2 regions of the Paenibacillus sp. RU5M genome follow, and region 2 is predicted to be linked to the other one. Evidence: predicted binding sites of a transcription regulator. Region 2 holds the regulator's gene; the other holds the start of a gene.
What was found. The regulator LexA, encoded in region 2, represses DNA repair genes until DNA is damaged. The targets are predictions, from matches to a motif close to CGAACATATGTTCG.

Region 1: the regulator LexA is predicted to act here: its motif matches at 6,294-6,307, upstream of CRO25_RS25280 (DNA polymerase IV).

Annotation. Positions count from the first base shown of each region.
Region 1 is NZ_OBQM01000010.1:143,671-151,302, reverse strand. Features, by position in the region: gene CRO25_RS25320 (hypothetical protein) at 1-356, opposite strand, end outside; gene CRO25_RS25315 (hypothetical protein) at 600-818, shown strand; gene CRO25_RS25310 (hypothetical protein) at 1,128-1,724, shown strand; gene CRO25_RS25305 (SOS response-associated peptidase) at 2,304-2,972, opposite strand; gene CRO25_RS25300 (DNA ligase) at 3,074-3,967, opposite strand; gene CRO25_RS25285 (YolD-like family protein) at 4,639-5,004, opposite strand; gene CRO25_RS25280 (DNA polymerase IV) at 5,001-6,239, opposite strand; gene CRO25_RS33530 (hypothetical protein) at 6,358-6,531, shown strand; gene CRO25_RS25270 (hypothetical protein) at 6,602-6,832, shown strand; gene CRO25_RS25265 (hypothetical protein) at 7,079-7,632, opposite strand, start outside.
Region 2 is NZ_OBQM01000001.1:653,522-661,153, reverse strand. Features, by position in the region: gene CRO25_RS03170 (carbohydrate ABC transporter permease) at 1-343, opposite strand, end outside; gene CRO25_RS03165 (ABC transporter permease) at 356-1,285, opposite strand; gene CRO25_RS03160 (HAD family hydrolase) at 1,868-2,674, opposite strand; gene CRO25_RS03155 (hypothetical protein) at 2,702-3,214, opposite strand; gene CRO25_RS03150 (DUF896 domain-containing protein) at 3,340-3,549, opposite strand; gene CRO25_RS03145 (LysM peptidoglycan-binding domain-containing protein) at 3,646-4,023, opposite strand; gene lexA (transcriptional repressor LexA) at 4,326-4,952, shown strand; gene CRO25_RS03135 (aldehyde dehydrogenase) at 5,065-6,366, opposite strand; gene CRO25_RS03130 (CatB-related O-acetyltransferase) at 6,916-7,575, shown strand.

The DNA of each region.
Region 1 (7,632 bases), on a different contig from region 2:
TTTTCAGACATGAAGTTAATTGATTCAAGTTGAATACTTTCGACTTTCATAGGCGTTAAGGTCTTCATATGGTTCGGATTAAAGAGCTTCAGGAATTCCTCTTCGTTCCCTTCATTTCTATACTTTGTTGATAGATTTACTACTTTAATCATCTCCAGCTCGTCACCCTCATAACCAGCTTCATCAATGTATATACTTTGTTCCTCTTTGACTTGATCCTTTTCTTCTGTTTGAGCGGGCACTTGCTCAGTTGATTGAACAGGATCGGGTGCCTGCGCCTCGTCAGATCCACAACCAGCCATTAAGAGTACACTCAACACAAGGCTGCTAGCCAATAATGCTTTTTTTAAATTCATCCCAAAATCCCCCTATCTAAATTCACCTTCATTACAATAGACGCAAATAAATCCATAAAGTTACATTTAAATCTCTTTAGACTACCAATTATAGAACACAGGTTCCAATTCAAAAAAGTTAGGTTTGGAGAGCCACAGACTCTGTTTCATGTTAGATCTATATAACATACTAATTACTCTTTCAAGACAGACAAAGAAGGAATTTATTTCACTCTCACAGAAATTAATTGTGAGGTGAATAACATGAACCATACATATAGAGTGCTGAAGGGAGATATAGACTTTTTTGTAGCTGCAATTAGGCAGGATCAGGTAGCGGTTTGGCATGTTGTGGAGGATCAGGAGACCATTATTGATTTTGGAGGAGTTGTCGAAGGATATAACCGATTAGCAATCAAGATTGCGGGCAAGCGTTTTTTTAGGGAGACGTTTGAGTTTAGAGTTACAAAAAACGTTACCTAGGGAGTTGAACGAAATTCGTGAATTAGTCTTTCTGGGAAAATCATTACCTCTGCCCCCACCTAAGGCTAGATTTATTTAGTAACTTAATTATATCAAATTATAAGCTGAGCTCCACATAACCGATTTAAATTTGCTTACTGCCCGTTAACTTATCAAACTGTCGATGTAATTATCCGCTGCATTATTACCCGTTAGCATAATAACAGCGACACTCAACCACTTTATTATTAATACATTCGTAACCATAATTCCCAAGTAAATGCTATAATAAATAATGATGTGAAATAAACAATAAGGGGTTTGAAGTCTATGAGTGAGAAATACACTAAAGAAGGACTTACCGAAATTATTGATCAATTATTTGAAGAAATATACCATGCAAACAACAGATTAAAGATACATATGCACCTTCACAACAAGTTAGTAGATAACCCGAAGGTAGGCGAACCTTACCCAGCATATTTCAACCTTACCATGGACGCGATATATAGCCAATTCATAATTTCTGTGGCCAAAATTTTTGATAAAAATGGTTTTGGAACCATCTTCAAAATGCTTAATATTATTGAGGTGCACCCTGAACTATTTGATATAGAAAATAAAACTCTTATTGAACAAGTCAGATCAGATCGTGAAGAACTGGAAGTAAGCAACACAATCTTAAATATTAGAAAGTGGCGAGACCAATTATTTGCTCATTACGATAAGAAGTACTTTCTCAATAAAAATCGTCACAAACTTGGAGATGATTCACCTATCATCTATGGTGATCACCAACAACTGCTAATATCAGTTGCGAAGAAAATTAATTACTATTCAGAACATTTGAACAAAACCAAGCATGTTCTAGATGATACACAAATCTCAAATGAAATAGATACACTTATCGCTGTCTTGAGTAAATAAAATTCTAACTGAATACGTTAGCATAAATTTCGTAGAATTGTCAGACCTAGTGCAAGAGCTCTGAAGTGAAAGATTCGTGAGAGGATCTCCTACCTAAGCAATTTCATAATCTGTAATTTATTAAACTGCGTTCATAGGCGAAATCGGTATCTTTAGACAAAAACTCTCGCATAACCCTTTCGCATTTTGTTGGAACCGGGTTTCCAAGACGAGTAAAGATTAGCAAAATAAATGTGTAGATTAAAGACCTTTTCCAGAATCGCATTAAAATGCATTTTTTTCCTCAGTCAGATGCTCTGTGAGATCGCTATCGGTGCAATTCACGGCAAATCGTCTAATGATGCCTTCTCAGTTACTTTCAATGGCTCTTTAATTTGATATCTTGTTGGTATAGAATTTTTAGCGTGCTACTTTTCAATTATGGTAAGAGATGTGTACCCGTGGTAGATTCTCTTTGTGTGAATGATTGTTTGAAAACTTTCATCTACACTAATCCGGCCATGGGTCTTTTTTCATTTATTTACATTTACAGTCCAAAAAAAAGAGTGCAACCCCCTAGGGTCCACTCCAGTTGAACTCTTAATTTACTTCTTTCAATAATTCCTCATAGTTATTCCGCACATTTCCTATTTCTTTGGAAACTTCATATACCCGCATTTCAGATGATTGATATGGTTTGAGTAATCCGAGCAACGACTGAACATCACTGTCTTGGCCAAGCCACTCATCCTCATCTTCAGGCCGTAAAATAACCGGCATACGATTGTGGATGTCTTGCATTACACTATTCGGTTCTGTAGTGATGATGGTACACGTGCTCAGTTTGTTTCCATCCGGATCTGTCCAGGTATCGTACAGCCCGGCAAGTGAAAATAGGCTGTCGTCTTTCATTAAAATCCGCATCGGTTGTTTGGTATTCCCTTCTTTACGCCATTCGAGGAATCCATTCGTCGGAATGATACAGCGCTTAGAACTGATTAGACGCTTGAAGGAAGTCTTTTCGGTTAATGTCTCTGCACGAGCATTGATCATCTTGTTACCGATCTTGTCATCCTTGGCCCAAACGGGGACCAGTCCCCATCGGAGGGAACCCAATCGATTACCATCTTTGTTGCCGATAATTGTTGGGATGTATTGCATTGGTGCTGCGTTATAGTTGGGGCGATATTCGAAACCATCAGCTATAGAAGCATGGTACCTATCCATGATTGCATCTAAGGGGTCAATGATCGTAAATCTACCACACATACAAAGCACCTCCTGAATTTGGCCTTAAAAACATATTAATCACACAATAAATTGCTCAAACTTATCCTTTAGCTTATGGATCAAGGATATCTTAACTTTTATTATTGTACAGAAATAGGTGTACAAAATTCTTCAAACTTTGGAGATCGAAGTTTACCGCCCTTAGTGAAACATTGAAATTTAATTTTGCAACTTATTATCGGGTCAAGATAACGCCAGCCTTTACTTTCGCTACGAATGAGTTGCTTTGATATCTGATTAAACGCACGTATTTTATCATGGCTAGGTGGAAATTCTAGCATGCCAACATACTTGCCATTTACAGATAGCCCCCACCCAAACCTCCCCTGAAGCCGAACAGATTCTATCTGGCAGGTAATGTATTGATACGCTTTTACCTTAACGACATGACGTTCTGAACGCCCATTTAAAATCATTGGAGCATCCCCATTATACTGACACACACCCTCAAGACCGAGTTCTTTAGCCTTCTTAAACAGTTCCTGCCCGTTATCATATAAAGGGGTTACTGATAATGTCTCTGATTGTTTTACAACCGATTCTAGGACTTCTCTGCGCTCCATGAAGGTCTTCTGTGTTATCGGTTCACCATTCATGTATAAAATGTCCCACAAAGGAAAATGAGCCCTTAACGTGGTCACAATTCGTTTAACCCCTGACTCAGTTTTGGTATTAAATCTTGCCATAGCATCATCCCACCAGTATTTCGGTGGCTGATCCTTGGGCTGGGATAAATCAAATGCTATGCACTCTCCATCCAGGATCGCTGATTTTACGGATAGCTTTATATTTAACAATTCCGGAAACCTCGATGTAACTTCCGTGCCATGCCTTGAAAATGCACGAACTTTACCATTCTCATAGTGGATCAGTATTCTAAATCCATCCCATTTCAAACTATTGTTTTTCCAGCTTTTTATTTGATATGGCTGCAACGGATACAGCAACATAGGTTTAATTAATTGATTCAACATATTTGCTACACCTCTCCATAATGACCATATCATGTTGGGCACTTCAGAGGTATATGAGATCACTGGTATAGCTGAGAATTATGTACATATTTCTTTTTGTACACTCTTATGTAGCTACTTCCTACCGTCCCCTCCATTCCCATTACCTCTATCTGGCTGTAAAGTGCCTCTCCTGAGCTTTCTATATACGGTAACAGTCCAAAACTACTTGAGGGTAATTTAAGGCTGTGTAGAATCGCTTTACGATCCATAAGGGACAGCTTGCGAAGGTCCCGACCTAAACACCTTACTAGCGAAGCATTGAGAAATCCCTCACCGTTTCATACTTAGTTCAGTGATATCTATTCTTCATATAATCTGTGAGTAGCAGTGTTACATCAACTTTAACTTTACTCCAGTGCAGGTCCATTTTGTGTTTGTACTCCTTATTCGAGTATTTCACAATTAATCCAAGATCTGATCTTGTTTGTTCTATGATTATTATCTTGTTATCCTTTAGGTTCTTCTTACATTGGTACATATCTAATGAGATCTTAGCCTGAAGGTTATCTAAGTATTGAAGATATACAGACTTCATTTTAACGTTAGAGCCTGCTATCTTATTCTTGTCATTTTCTACGGTGCTCATCAAGAAAGGAAAAATAATATGTTTTTTTACCAGAGCAAGCTCTTCAGCAGTCTCCCTCATAATCCATATCACCTTCTTCAAGTTTCACCGAAACCATTTGATCATAGTCTAAAGTTTCGAATCCTGATTCCGTCTCCACTTTGACTTTCTTTCCAAAGTCCTTTACGGAAGTAACAATTCCCCTAACGTATTTGTTACCCCTCTCATGAAATAGTTCTATGCCTGCTACTAAAGTGTAATTCAATGACATTCTTAGATTTTGAGCAATGATTTCCCACTCATCCTCATGTAAAATTGGCTTGGATTTGAAGTTTTCTTGTTTACGGTGCTCGATAACTCTTTCTCTCTGCTGAGGTAGCATCATACGACTAGATACCCATAATCCATTACCTTCAAGTTTCTTAGTCATTTATAATGTCCTCCAATCTTAGCAGCTCTATCAATGGCCTGACCTGCAGAAGTGATAGAACTTGCACGAAGTATGGCTATATCTCCAAAACGATCCTTAATATCATCCATGACCTTATCGATTGCACGCTTTTGTTCTTGGTCATCAAACAAAGATAGCTGGTACGTGTCTGCACTAGACAAATTTGAAAGAGAAACTCCTACTCGACGAACAGGTTGACCATCCCAGTACTGATGAAATAACTGTTTGGCAATTTTACAAACATCTACGGTGATGTTAGTGGGATCTGGCAATTTGACCTGTCTACTAAACCCAGTTGGATGATCAAAGTCAGCTCCAGATAAGCTCATCGTAACTACACTACCCATTAGTCCTTTTTTTCGCGTTCTTCTACACACTTCTGTACAGATGTCTTGGATTACAACAGCAATTTCCCACGCTTCAGTATAGTCTCTTGGAAGGGTCATCGCATTTCCTATGTCTTTTTGTACACTATAAGAATCAGTCGATACAGGGCTGGAGTCAATGCCGTTCGCCACTCTCCAAATAACCTCTCCATTGACTCCCCATTTGCTTCTCAATTTGGTTAGAGGTGTTTTTGCAAGATCTTCAATCGTCCTAATCCCCATTTTCCAAAGATGCTTTTCCATCCTTGAACCGATCCCCCACATATCTCGGATAGGTTTTTGGCCAATATGTTTATGCAGCTCATCTTTTTTTAAGTGGAATACGCCTCCTTCCACCTTTTTTGCGATCATATCACAGCAAAGCTTACTGATTATTTTGTTTTCCCCAATGCCAGCCCTGGCATAAACGCCGGTAGCATTAAATATTTTGTCTTGGATCTGTTTTGCCAAGTCCACTGGATCATTCGCAAACAGATGAAGTGAGCCTGTCACGTCAATAAACATCTCGTCAATACTATACGGTTCCACCAAGTCGGAAAATTCTTCAATAATACTCATAATTTGAGTCGAAACTTCGATATACTCCTGCATATGTGGTCTTACAATAATTAGCTCGGGACACTTCTGAAGGGATTGCCAAAGTGGTTCAGCAGTTGAAACACCCTTAGCTTTTGCCAAAGGACAAGCTGCCAATATGATACCAGATCGTCTTGCAGGATCTCCCGCTACCGCTAGAGGTTTATTCCGATATTCAGGCATCTTTGCCTTCTCAACGGATGCATAAAAGCTCTGCATATCAATTAACATGATTGTTCTTTGCTTAGCCATCATTTTTTCACTCCCACAAAAAAATAAGAACACTTGTTTGTCCTTATTATATAACGAACACACGTTCTTTATGCAAGAGGTAAATATTTATAATACCAGAAGGATTTCTATGTTATGTATGGAATACATCAGTGACTACAAAGGAAATGGGGATATTCGGTTGAAGGACAAAGTTAAAGGACTCATAATTGGAATTACTATTGGCTCAATGCTAACAGGTGTATCAGCATATGCTGCTGGTGGAACAAAAATTAAAGGGTTCCTACAGAAAGTAAATATTTATGTAGATTGATCAAAGAAATTAACACCAGATACAATAACGTACAACAATACTACATATGTACCTGTCCGAAGTATAAGTAATGCAATTGGAGGATAATGCGAGTAAGTTCGTATATAACAAGATCAAAAAGGATGCAGACAAATACAACTTGCATTTTATGGATGAGGGAACTGATGGAGGATACAATGTAGTACGCGCCTTTGAAGATATGCCAACGCATATTGCAACGTACGGTTGGTACTATGTAGATATGCTCACTGGTGAAGTTTACAACTGGGACTTTGCTTCTAATGATTTGACGAAATTATAATTATTTAAACCTACCATCTTTTAAACGGATTAATCAGTAATACAAATAAATTATCAAAACGGCGACTATTTCTCTACTAAATGTAGGAAATAATCGCCTTTTCTTGTTTAAACCTATGCTTTATTAACTGTTGTGTCCGCTACCCATTCTGGGTGGCCATGCACGGGTTTCGGTGATGTTGATATTCGAAAATCACATCATTCCTTCTTCTTTTCAAATCATCCACTGAGGCTTCCTCATGCGATACTAGAAGATAATTCCTACATTTCTCTTGAATAAAGCAACTTTGTTCTCCGGAACCATTATAAGCAAGGCTTCCCATATTCTCAAACTTGCTTTTTCATATTCCTCGTGATTAAGCGGAAGTTGAGCACTATATTTCTCCAAAATACTTACAAGGGATTTACACATCTCATTGTACCCGGTGTATGTCTCTTTAAATGAGGGAAACTTATCGTTACGAATACTGTGAACGAGAACTGCAGTACACAGATCAACGAAATGCTCATATCTCATTGCATCATTGAAACCATTTTGTGAAGTAGTCTGTTCCACAAAATAATCATTGGACCACAGCGGCCTTAGCGCTCTTTGGATTGTCTCTTCTGAACTACCTATACCGGTTTGTCTGTATTTTCCGTCAGCAGATGAATATGCACTATATTCATCAATTAACTTATAAGCGAAGTGCTTAAGGCTATATAATTGGTTATTGATCTTTTCCTTAGTAGAATGATCCAATGATATATAATTCTTCGCATGAGTGAGCTCATGATGAATTGTATTTTTAAAGGCTAGCC
Region 2 (7,632 bases):
ACACGGCGAACATCGTCAAAAATTTTCGTCCCATCAATCTTTTCTTGGATAGGGCATAAGCGAAGATGGTCGTCATGAACATGGAAATCAAAGTACCTACAACGGTATATATAATTGTGTTTTTATAGTTGGTCCAGAACATGCTGTCGCGAGAGATGGTCTTGTAGGTTTCTACATTAAATCCTCTTGGGATAATGCTTACCTTGCCTGAATTGATATAAGCCTCGCTACTGAAAGATTGGGCCACGACATTCAGAAACGGATAGAGCGTGATGAATACCACAAGCAGCAAAAAGATAGCATTGAAAACTTTAAATACTTTGTATGATTTTGATTCCAGCATATTGCTCCTCCTTTACCACAAGCTTCGTTGTGTCAGTCTGCGTGAAATGGCATTAACCGAGAATACCAGGATCAGTCCAATAATGGATTCGAACAAACCAATGGCGGTAGCATAGCTGAAATTGCTCGACTGCAAACCTACCCGGTACAGATAAGTAGAAATCACGTCAGATGTCTCGTAGATCAGCGGATTGTAAAGGAGCAAGATTTTCTCAAATCCAACCGCGAGGAAATTACCCATATTCAAAATCAGCAATGTAACGATCGTTGGCAAAATGCCCGGTATGGTTATATGGAGGGTTTGCTTCCAACGGTTCGCACCATCGATCCGTGCAGCCTCATACAAAGAATCATCAATTGTTGTCAATGCAGCTAAATATAGAATGGCTCCCCACCCCATACCTTGCCAAACCTCAGAGGTGATATAGATTGTTCTGAACCATTCCGCACGCTGCATGAAAGGAATGCTATCTCCAGTAAAGAATGAAACCATTCCGTTAATGGAGCCATTAACTGCCGTTAATTGCAGAATCATTCCGGCAACGATGACGATGGACAAGAAGTGCGGAAGATAAGATGCGGTCTGCACAAACTTTTTGAAACGTTTGCTTTTCACCTCATTCAGCAGCAATGCAAAAATAATCGGAACTGGGAAGGTGAAAAGTAACGCAAGTCCACCAAGCATAAGTGTGTTCCCAAATACTTTCCAAAAGGTTGGGTCTTGAATGAACATCTGAAAATACCTGAATCCAACCCATGTCTCTCCAAAAATACTGCCTCCCGGTACAAATCGTCTAAATGCGATTACATTACCGAGCATGGGCCCATATTTGAAAATAATAAGATAGATAATTGGAAGAATTAACAGTGAGTACAGCTGCCAATCTTTGCGAAGCAGAGCTGTAACAGTTCTTAACCTGCTTTCTTTACGTAAAGATGTCATCGTTAGCGTGGTTTTAGCGGTTTCCGACTCCATATGTTATTTCACTCCGATCCTAAGCTTGATAAAATAAAAGCGCTTTCGATCAATTCTTATCATCTCTTCTTTTTGTAGAAGACAAGTAATCAGATGAACTTCACCCCCACCAGTAGAATAAAACAAAACAAATAATGTAAGCGATATCAATTATGGAGATCACTAGAGACACATATTGGTTAAGATGCTTACCCTCATTTTCTTACTAACCACTTCATGTTGTATTTCCAGAACTAAATGGTTACTTCGATTATGTAAAGCGCTTACAAACAATGTGAAAATTATAGCGAATAACTCCCGCTTCCACTTCATTCAAGTAAGTCAACAGATATTCGCTACATTCATTCGCATACTAGTCATACTAGTATGTTAGTTATATTCTAAATCAGCAGTTCTATAATTTCAATAACTTTTAATAAAAAATTTCATCTTTTGTTATTACGGTATAGTTCAAGCTGTCCCAACACAAAAAAAACATTGTTAGGTTTTATGGATAAAATACATCTCATAAAACCTAACAATGTTTGAGTAGTACACTAAAAATACGATTTATGATGCACTCATTGAGAATTCAGCAATGATTCGTTCCAATTCGGATAAATGCTTGATTTGATGGTCAGGCACATACGATTCGCTATTCACTTTATTCTCACGGTTAATCCAAACAGATTGAATACCTGCAGACAATGCTCCACGAATATCAGTCGTAAGCTTATCTCCAACCATCATACTCTCCTCAGGTTGCACTCCCAGCTTACTCAATGCGTGCTCGAAGATCGAAGGATCAGGTTTGCCTTTACCGAACGAACCCGAGATAATAATTTCGTCAAAAAAAGGAGCCAATTCAGGAACGCCATCAAGCTTCTCTTGTTGTAAAGCAGGACATCCGTTGGTTAAAAGCAAAAGCTTGAACTTCCCTTGTAGATGACTCAACGTTTCCATCGTTTCTTCATAGACATGGGGTCTTGATCTCCGCTCCGCCCCAAATTGTATGGCGAGTTGTTCCGCCAGATCTTCACGATCAACACCCAACTTTAACAAGCCACGACGCCATGACTCTTTACGATATGCGGGTGCAAGCTGCTCCAACTGGCGAAACTCCGGCTGATCCCCACCCGTGAAGTTAGCCCAAAGACCTTCAAACGGGTTAATCCCAATCATTTTGGTAAACGAAAAAGTTTCATAAGACTCATACAGATTACGTGCCTCATTACGAACAGCTTCTTCAAGGTCTTCGGGTTTAACGCCCGTCTCTTGAGCTGCGATCAAGCAAGTCTCATGAAAGGCCTCTCGAACACTGCGCTCATCCCACAGTAAAGTATCATCTAGGTCGAACAAAATCGCTTTTAACGCCATTTCGGTCATCTTCCCCTTTATGCAAAATTACTTTTTCTCGTATGTTTCCACGGTGATCTGATGTGCTTTGGCGAATTTCAGAAGACGTTCAGTAATTGCATCAGTATCATAACGATTCAGTAGTTTGGTAAATACCCATCTCTTACCTCGTGCATTATGCTCAATCACAACCGTACCTGGCTCAATTCTGAATTTCACGATATCGTCGACTCCAATTGAACGCTCACGGTTCCCTTTTGTCGTCAAAATCCGGTTACTTCCTATTTTGACATAAGGACGACGGAGCATGAAGATGACTGCCAAAAATACATACAGCAACAAGGTCACCCAGTCCCAAGTGGTCATCGGAGCTTTGACAAGAAATGTACTCATAAAGAGGTACAGGAATGCTAGTCCGATCAGAAAAATAGGAAACAGAAGACTGCGTCCTTTAAATACGTCCTCACCTGGTGTGCCAGAAACCGGTTTACCGCTTTTTTTACGTTGCTGATTCAACTGCTTAGAATTTTTTCGAACCGTTCTCTCGAACGAACGCGACATGAGAATCCCCCTTAGATGTTCTTTGTATCGGCTTACATAACTGCAAACCAACATTTCCCCTATAATTTGCAACCTCTAGATAACAGGAAAAAACCTAAATATCATAATGATATCATTAGGTTTCCTTAATGTTTGAGTTTGCCTTGGTGGCCTTGATCGTTCTCATCATCTACAATTTCAATCGTATCCAGTTGTTGTCTGAAATTGCTTCGAATGTTATTCAAATAGATTTCTCTAAGTTTGGCACGTTCAGCGAGCTCTTCCTCTGTCAATCCAGTGGATTTTTGCTTACGGGCCAATTCATTAATACGTGCTACCAGACTATCTATATCCAAGCTTGTCCCCTCCAAAAATACAAAGTCATATTAACTTTGACATGTTAAGGGCAGCTTGTCAAGCTGACACGCATTAGCGCGTGTGGATATGCAGCTTTAATCTGTGAATTGAGGCAGTATTAAGACTTGCCCCACCTGTATTGAAGTTGAATGAAGTTGATTCACTTTCTTGATTGCTTCTATATATACACGTGTATCCATTGTTTCAGGTTTGTGATCCAATGATATACTCCATAGCGTATCTCCTTGTGAAACTGCCATCTTCCCCCCAGGCAACAGATCGTTCTCATTGCCAGCGAACACAGTCAATACTGTACTACATCCAACCAGTATAATTAAGCTTACGATTATTAATTTCAAGACCCAAGTTGGGACATTACCTTTTGCAAAAACCTTTTTAAAATTCCTTATGTTAGTTTCAACCACTTCTGAATGCACCGGTTCGTAAATACTTTGATAAGTAGAATATCTCATTAAATATCGACCTCCAAACATTTGTTCCCATCTGTTGAAATCAATATAACACGAACACATGTTTTGTACAATAACTTTTTAGAACAATTGTTCGCTTTTTTGTTGATCCTACATTCTATTATCTTTCTTCTATTGTATTGGAATTGTCATTTGCAGTATTTGATTAGACTAAAAGAAAATTTTCATCTTAATTTGCAAAAAAACATTGATTTTATGGCATTTTATTTAGAACTTATGTTTGTACGAACGGAGGTTCTATGTTATAATTTTCCCAAACGTTACTAAAATGGGGTTGATACGGTATGTCGAAGATATCCAGCAGGCAACAGGCTATTCTGGAGTTTATACGCAATGAAGTCCGGTTGAAGGGGTATCCTCCTTCCGTACGCGAAATTGGTGAAGCCGTTGGGTTGGCTTCCAGCTCTACAGTACATGGACATCTGGATCGTTTGGAGAAGAAAGGTCTGATTAGACGTGACCCAACCAAACCAAGAGCCATTGAACTTCTCAGCCAGGAAGAGTCAGAGCATTCACATCAGTTTGCTCACAGCGTTGCTCGCATTCCTGTCGTGGGTAAAGTTACTGCAGGGGTTCCGATCACAGCAACAGAAAATATCGAAGATTACTTCCCTCTTCCTACGCATTATGTAGGCGAACAGAAAGTATTTATGCTTTCGGTCGTGGGAGACAGTATGGTTGAAGCAGGCATTGTTAACGGAGACTATGTTATCGTACGTCAGCAGCAAACTGCAGATAACGGCGATATCGTAGTAGCCATGACTGAAGACGATGAAGCAACGGTTAAAACGTTCTACAAAGAGAAAGATCATATTCGTCTTCAACCGGAAAATTCGACTTTTGAACCGTTGCGTTTGAAACACGTTAGCATCCTGGGCAAAGTCATTGGCCTTTTCCGTGATATTCATTAATATGTATTGAAGTTGTACAGAGCTCTCACAATAAGATACATAAAGAGGTTGTCCCGTTCAACGGGACAACCTCTTTTTTCTTATACAACTTATATTGTTCTACGTTAGTAGATTATTCGCTGCGTTTAAGAATGCTTTTATGATGAGAAAACACATCAAAACTCTGTTGACCATGGTAGGAACCCATTCCACTTTCTCCTACGCCGCCAAACGGAAGATAATGTGATGTCATATGAGACAATGTATCATTAATGCAACCACCACCAAAAGATACTTGATTCAGAACCTGATTCTGCAGATCCTCATCCTGAGTGAAGAGATATAATGCCAGTGGTTTTGGACGACGAACAATCTCATCTAGCATGGGATCGAGGTCGGTATACTTAAATACAGGAAGAATTGGACCAAAGATCTCTTCTTGCATCACTGGGGATTTCCAATCCAATTCCCCGAGAACTGTTGGTTCAATGAGCAGCTGATCACGTTCAGAACGTCCACCGATCATTGCTTTGCCATCTTGGAGTAACACCGATAAACGATCAAAGTTACGTGCGTTGACAATGTGCGGGAAATCAGCATTTCTCATCACATCGTCTCCAAATTTGTCTTGAATTTCTGCACCGATCAATTCCAATAATTTGTCATGTACTTCCTCGTGCACAAGCAAATAGTCTGGAGCGACACAGGTTTGCCCAGCATTCAGGAATTTACCGCGCACAATGCGCTGAGCTGCCAGCTTCAAATCTGCATCCTGGTGGACAATGACCGGACTCTTACCACCTAGTTCTAACGTAACTGGAGTCAAATGCTCAGCAGCTGCCTTCATAACAATGCGGCCAACACCTGTACTGCCTGTAAAGAAAATATAATCAAACTTTTCTTTCAACAATGCCGTACTCGTCTCGACTTCCCCTTCCATAACTGCCAGGTACTCACTAGGAAATATCTCATGAATCAAATCATAAGTCAGACGTGACACGGCTGGGGTTAATTCAGACGGCTTAATAATGGCACAGTTACCCGCAGCAATGGCTCCAATTAGAGGGCCGAAAGCCAGTTGGAACGGATAGTTCCATGGTGCAATAATAAGAGCAACTCCATAAGGTTCAGGATAAATTAAGCTTGTTCCATCAGGTATAGCAGAATTTGTAGGCACAGGTTTTGGTGTAGCCCATTCCTCCAAATGTTCCAATGCAAAATCTAGTTCACCCAACACGATCCGAATCTCAGAGCCATAAGCCTCTGTTTCAGATTTATTTAGATCCGCACGAAGTGCGTCAAGAATACGTTGCTGATATTTCTCAATTCCCTGTCTTAATTGCTGAAGAGCACGAATACGGTACTCAATAGACTTAGTCTGACCTGTATAAAAAAATGTCCGCTGTGCGGCAACCAGTTGCTTCTCTTGTTCCATATTAACATCTCCAATTAATTGTTCAAAATTTAATTTCTAAAAACATAAATGAATTATAACGCAATTATATGAAACTATCAACATATAGATACTGTAAAAATAGAGCAAACAATTAAAACATACTCTCGCTTCAACGATATGATCATAATTTAATTAACCATTCTGGTTCTTATTGACTACATAAAAAGCCTTAACACTAATATGCCAAAACTTATGCTACGAATGCCAGCTTCCTCTTTACATTCTTATTCCAGTCCCCGTTTTAGTCCAACATGATGTATCCATCCTTCCAAATGGTGGGCACGTGTTCTGTCTATATTTTCTCTTCCTGAATTTTTTCTTCATTATATACACTTTGAGGGAGGATACTTACTGACATCTCTTTATCAGAATAGGATTGACAAAAAAAGAGGTCATTGTTATAATCGCCCTCATATCTTAAGGAAGGATGATTCAGATGATTCGTCGTCTAAAAAAACTAAAGAATGTGGCTACCGCATCACGCTTCTAAGTTACTCAGAAATAAAACTTAGAAGCGAGGAAACTAAAATGAATATAAACCAATTTAATCACTGGTCTGAAATTAAGTATTTAAAAGATATTGTAACCAATCCATTAATCGAAGTTGGCGATTACTCCTATTACTCTGGTTATTACGATAACAATTCTTCTTTTGAAGATGGATGCGTGAGATATTTATGGGGAGATGAAAAATCGAGGAGCTTATTCAACCCCATTGAGGAATTTGGATGGCAAATAGATCGATTGATTATTGGTAATTATGTATGTATCGCAGCCGGTGTCGTTATTCTTATGGGAGGAAATAACAATCATCATGCGGAGTGGATCACAGTTTATCCGTTCGCTGATCAAATTAGCCATTCCTTCTCACCCAAGGGAGATACCATTATAGAAAGCGATGCATGGATCGGCATGAATGCAATGATTATGCCTGGTGTCACCATTGGTGAAGGTGCGATTGTTGCAGCAGGCTCAGTTGTAACAAAAGATGTCGCCCCTTACACGATAGTTGGTGGAAATCCTGCAAAAGAGGTAAAGAAGCGTTTCTCAGAAAAAGAAATCATGAAGTTAAAAAAAATGCGCTGGTTTGATTGGAAGAGAGAATCAATTGAAGCAGTCACTCACTTACTTTCTAGTTCTTCTATTGATGAGTTATATGAGTACTATTTATCAGAAATTAAGGACTGAGCTCCTATAGACATAAAGCTAGGTAGAATAATATTCTACCTAGCTTTTTTTATATCT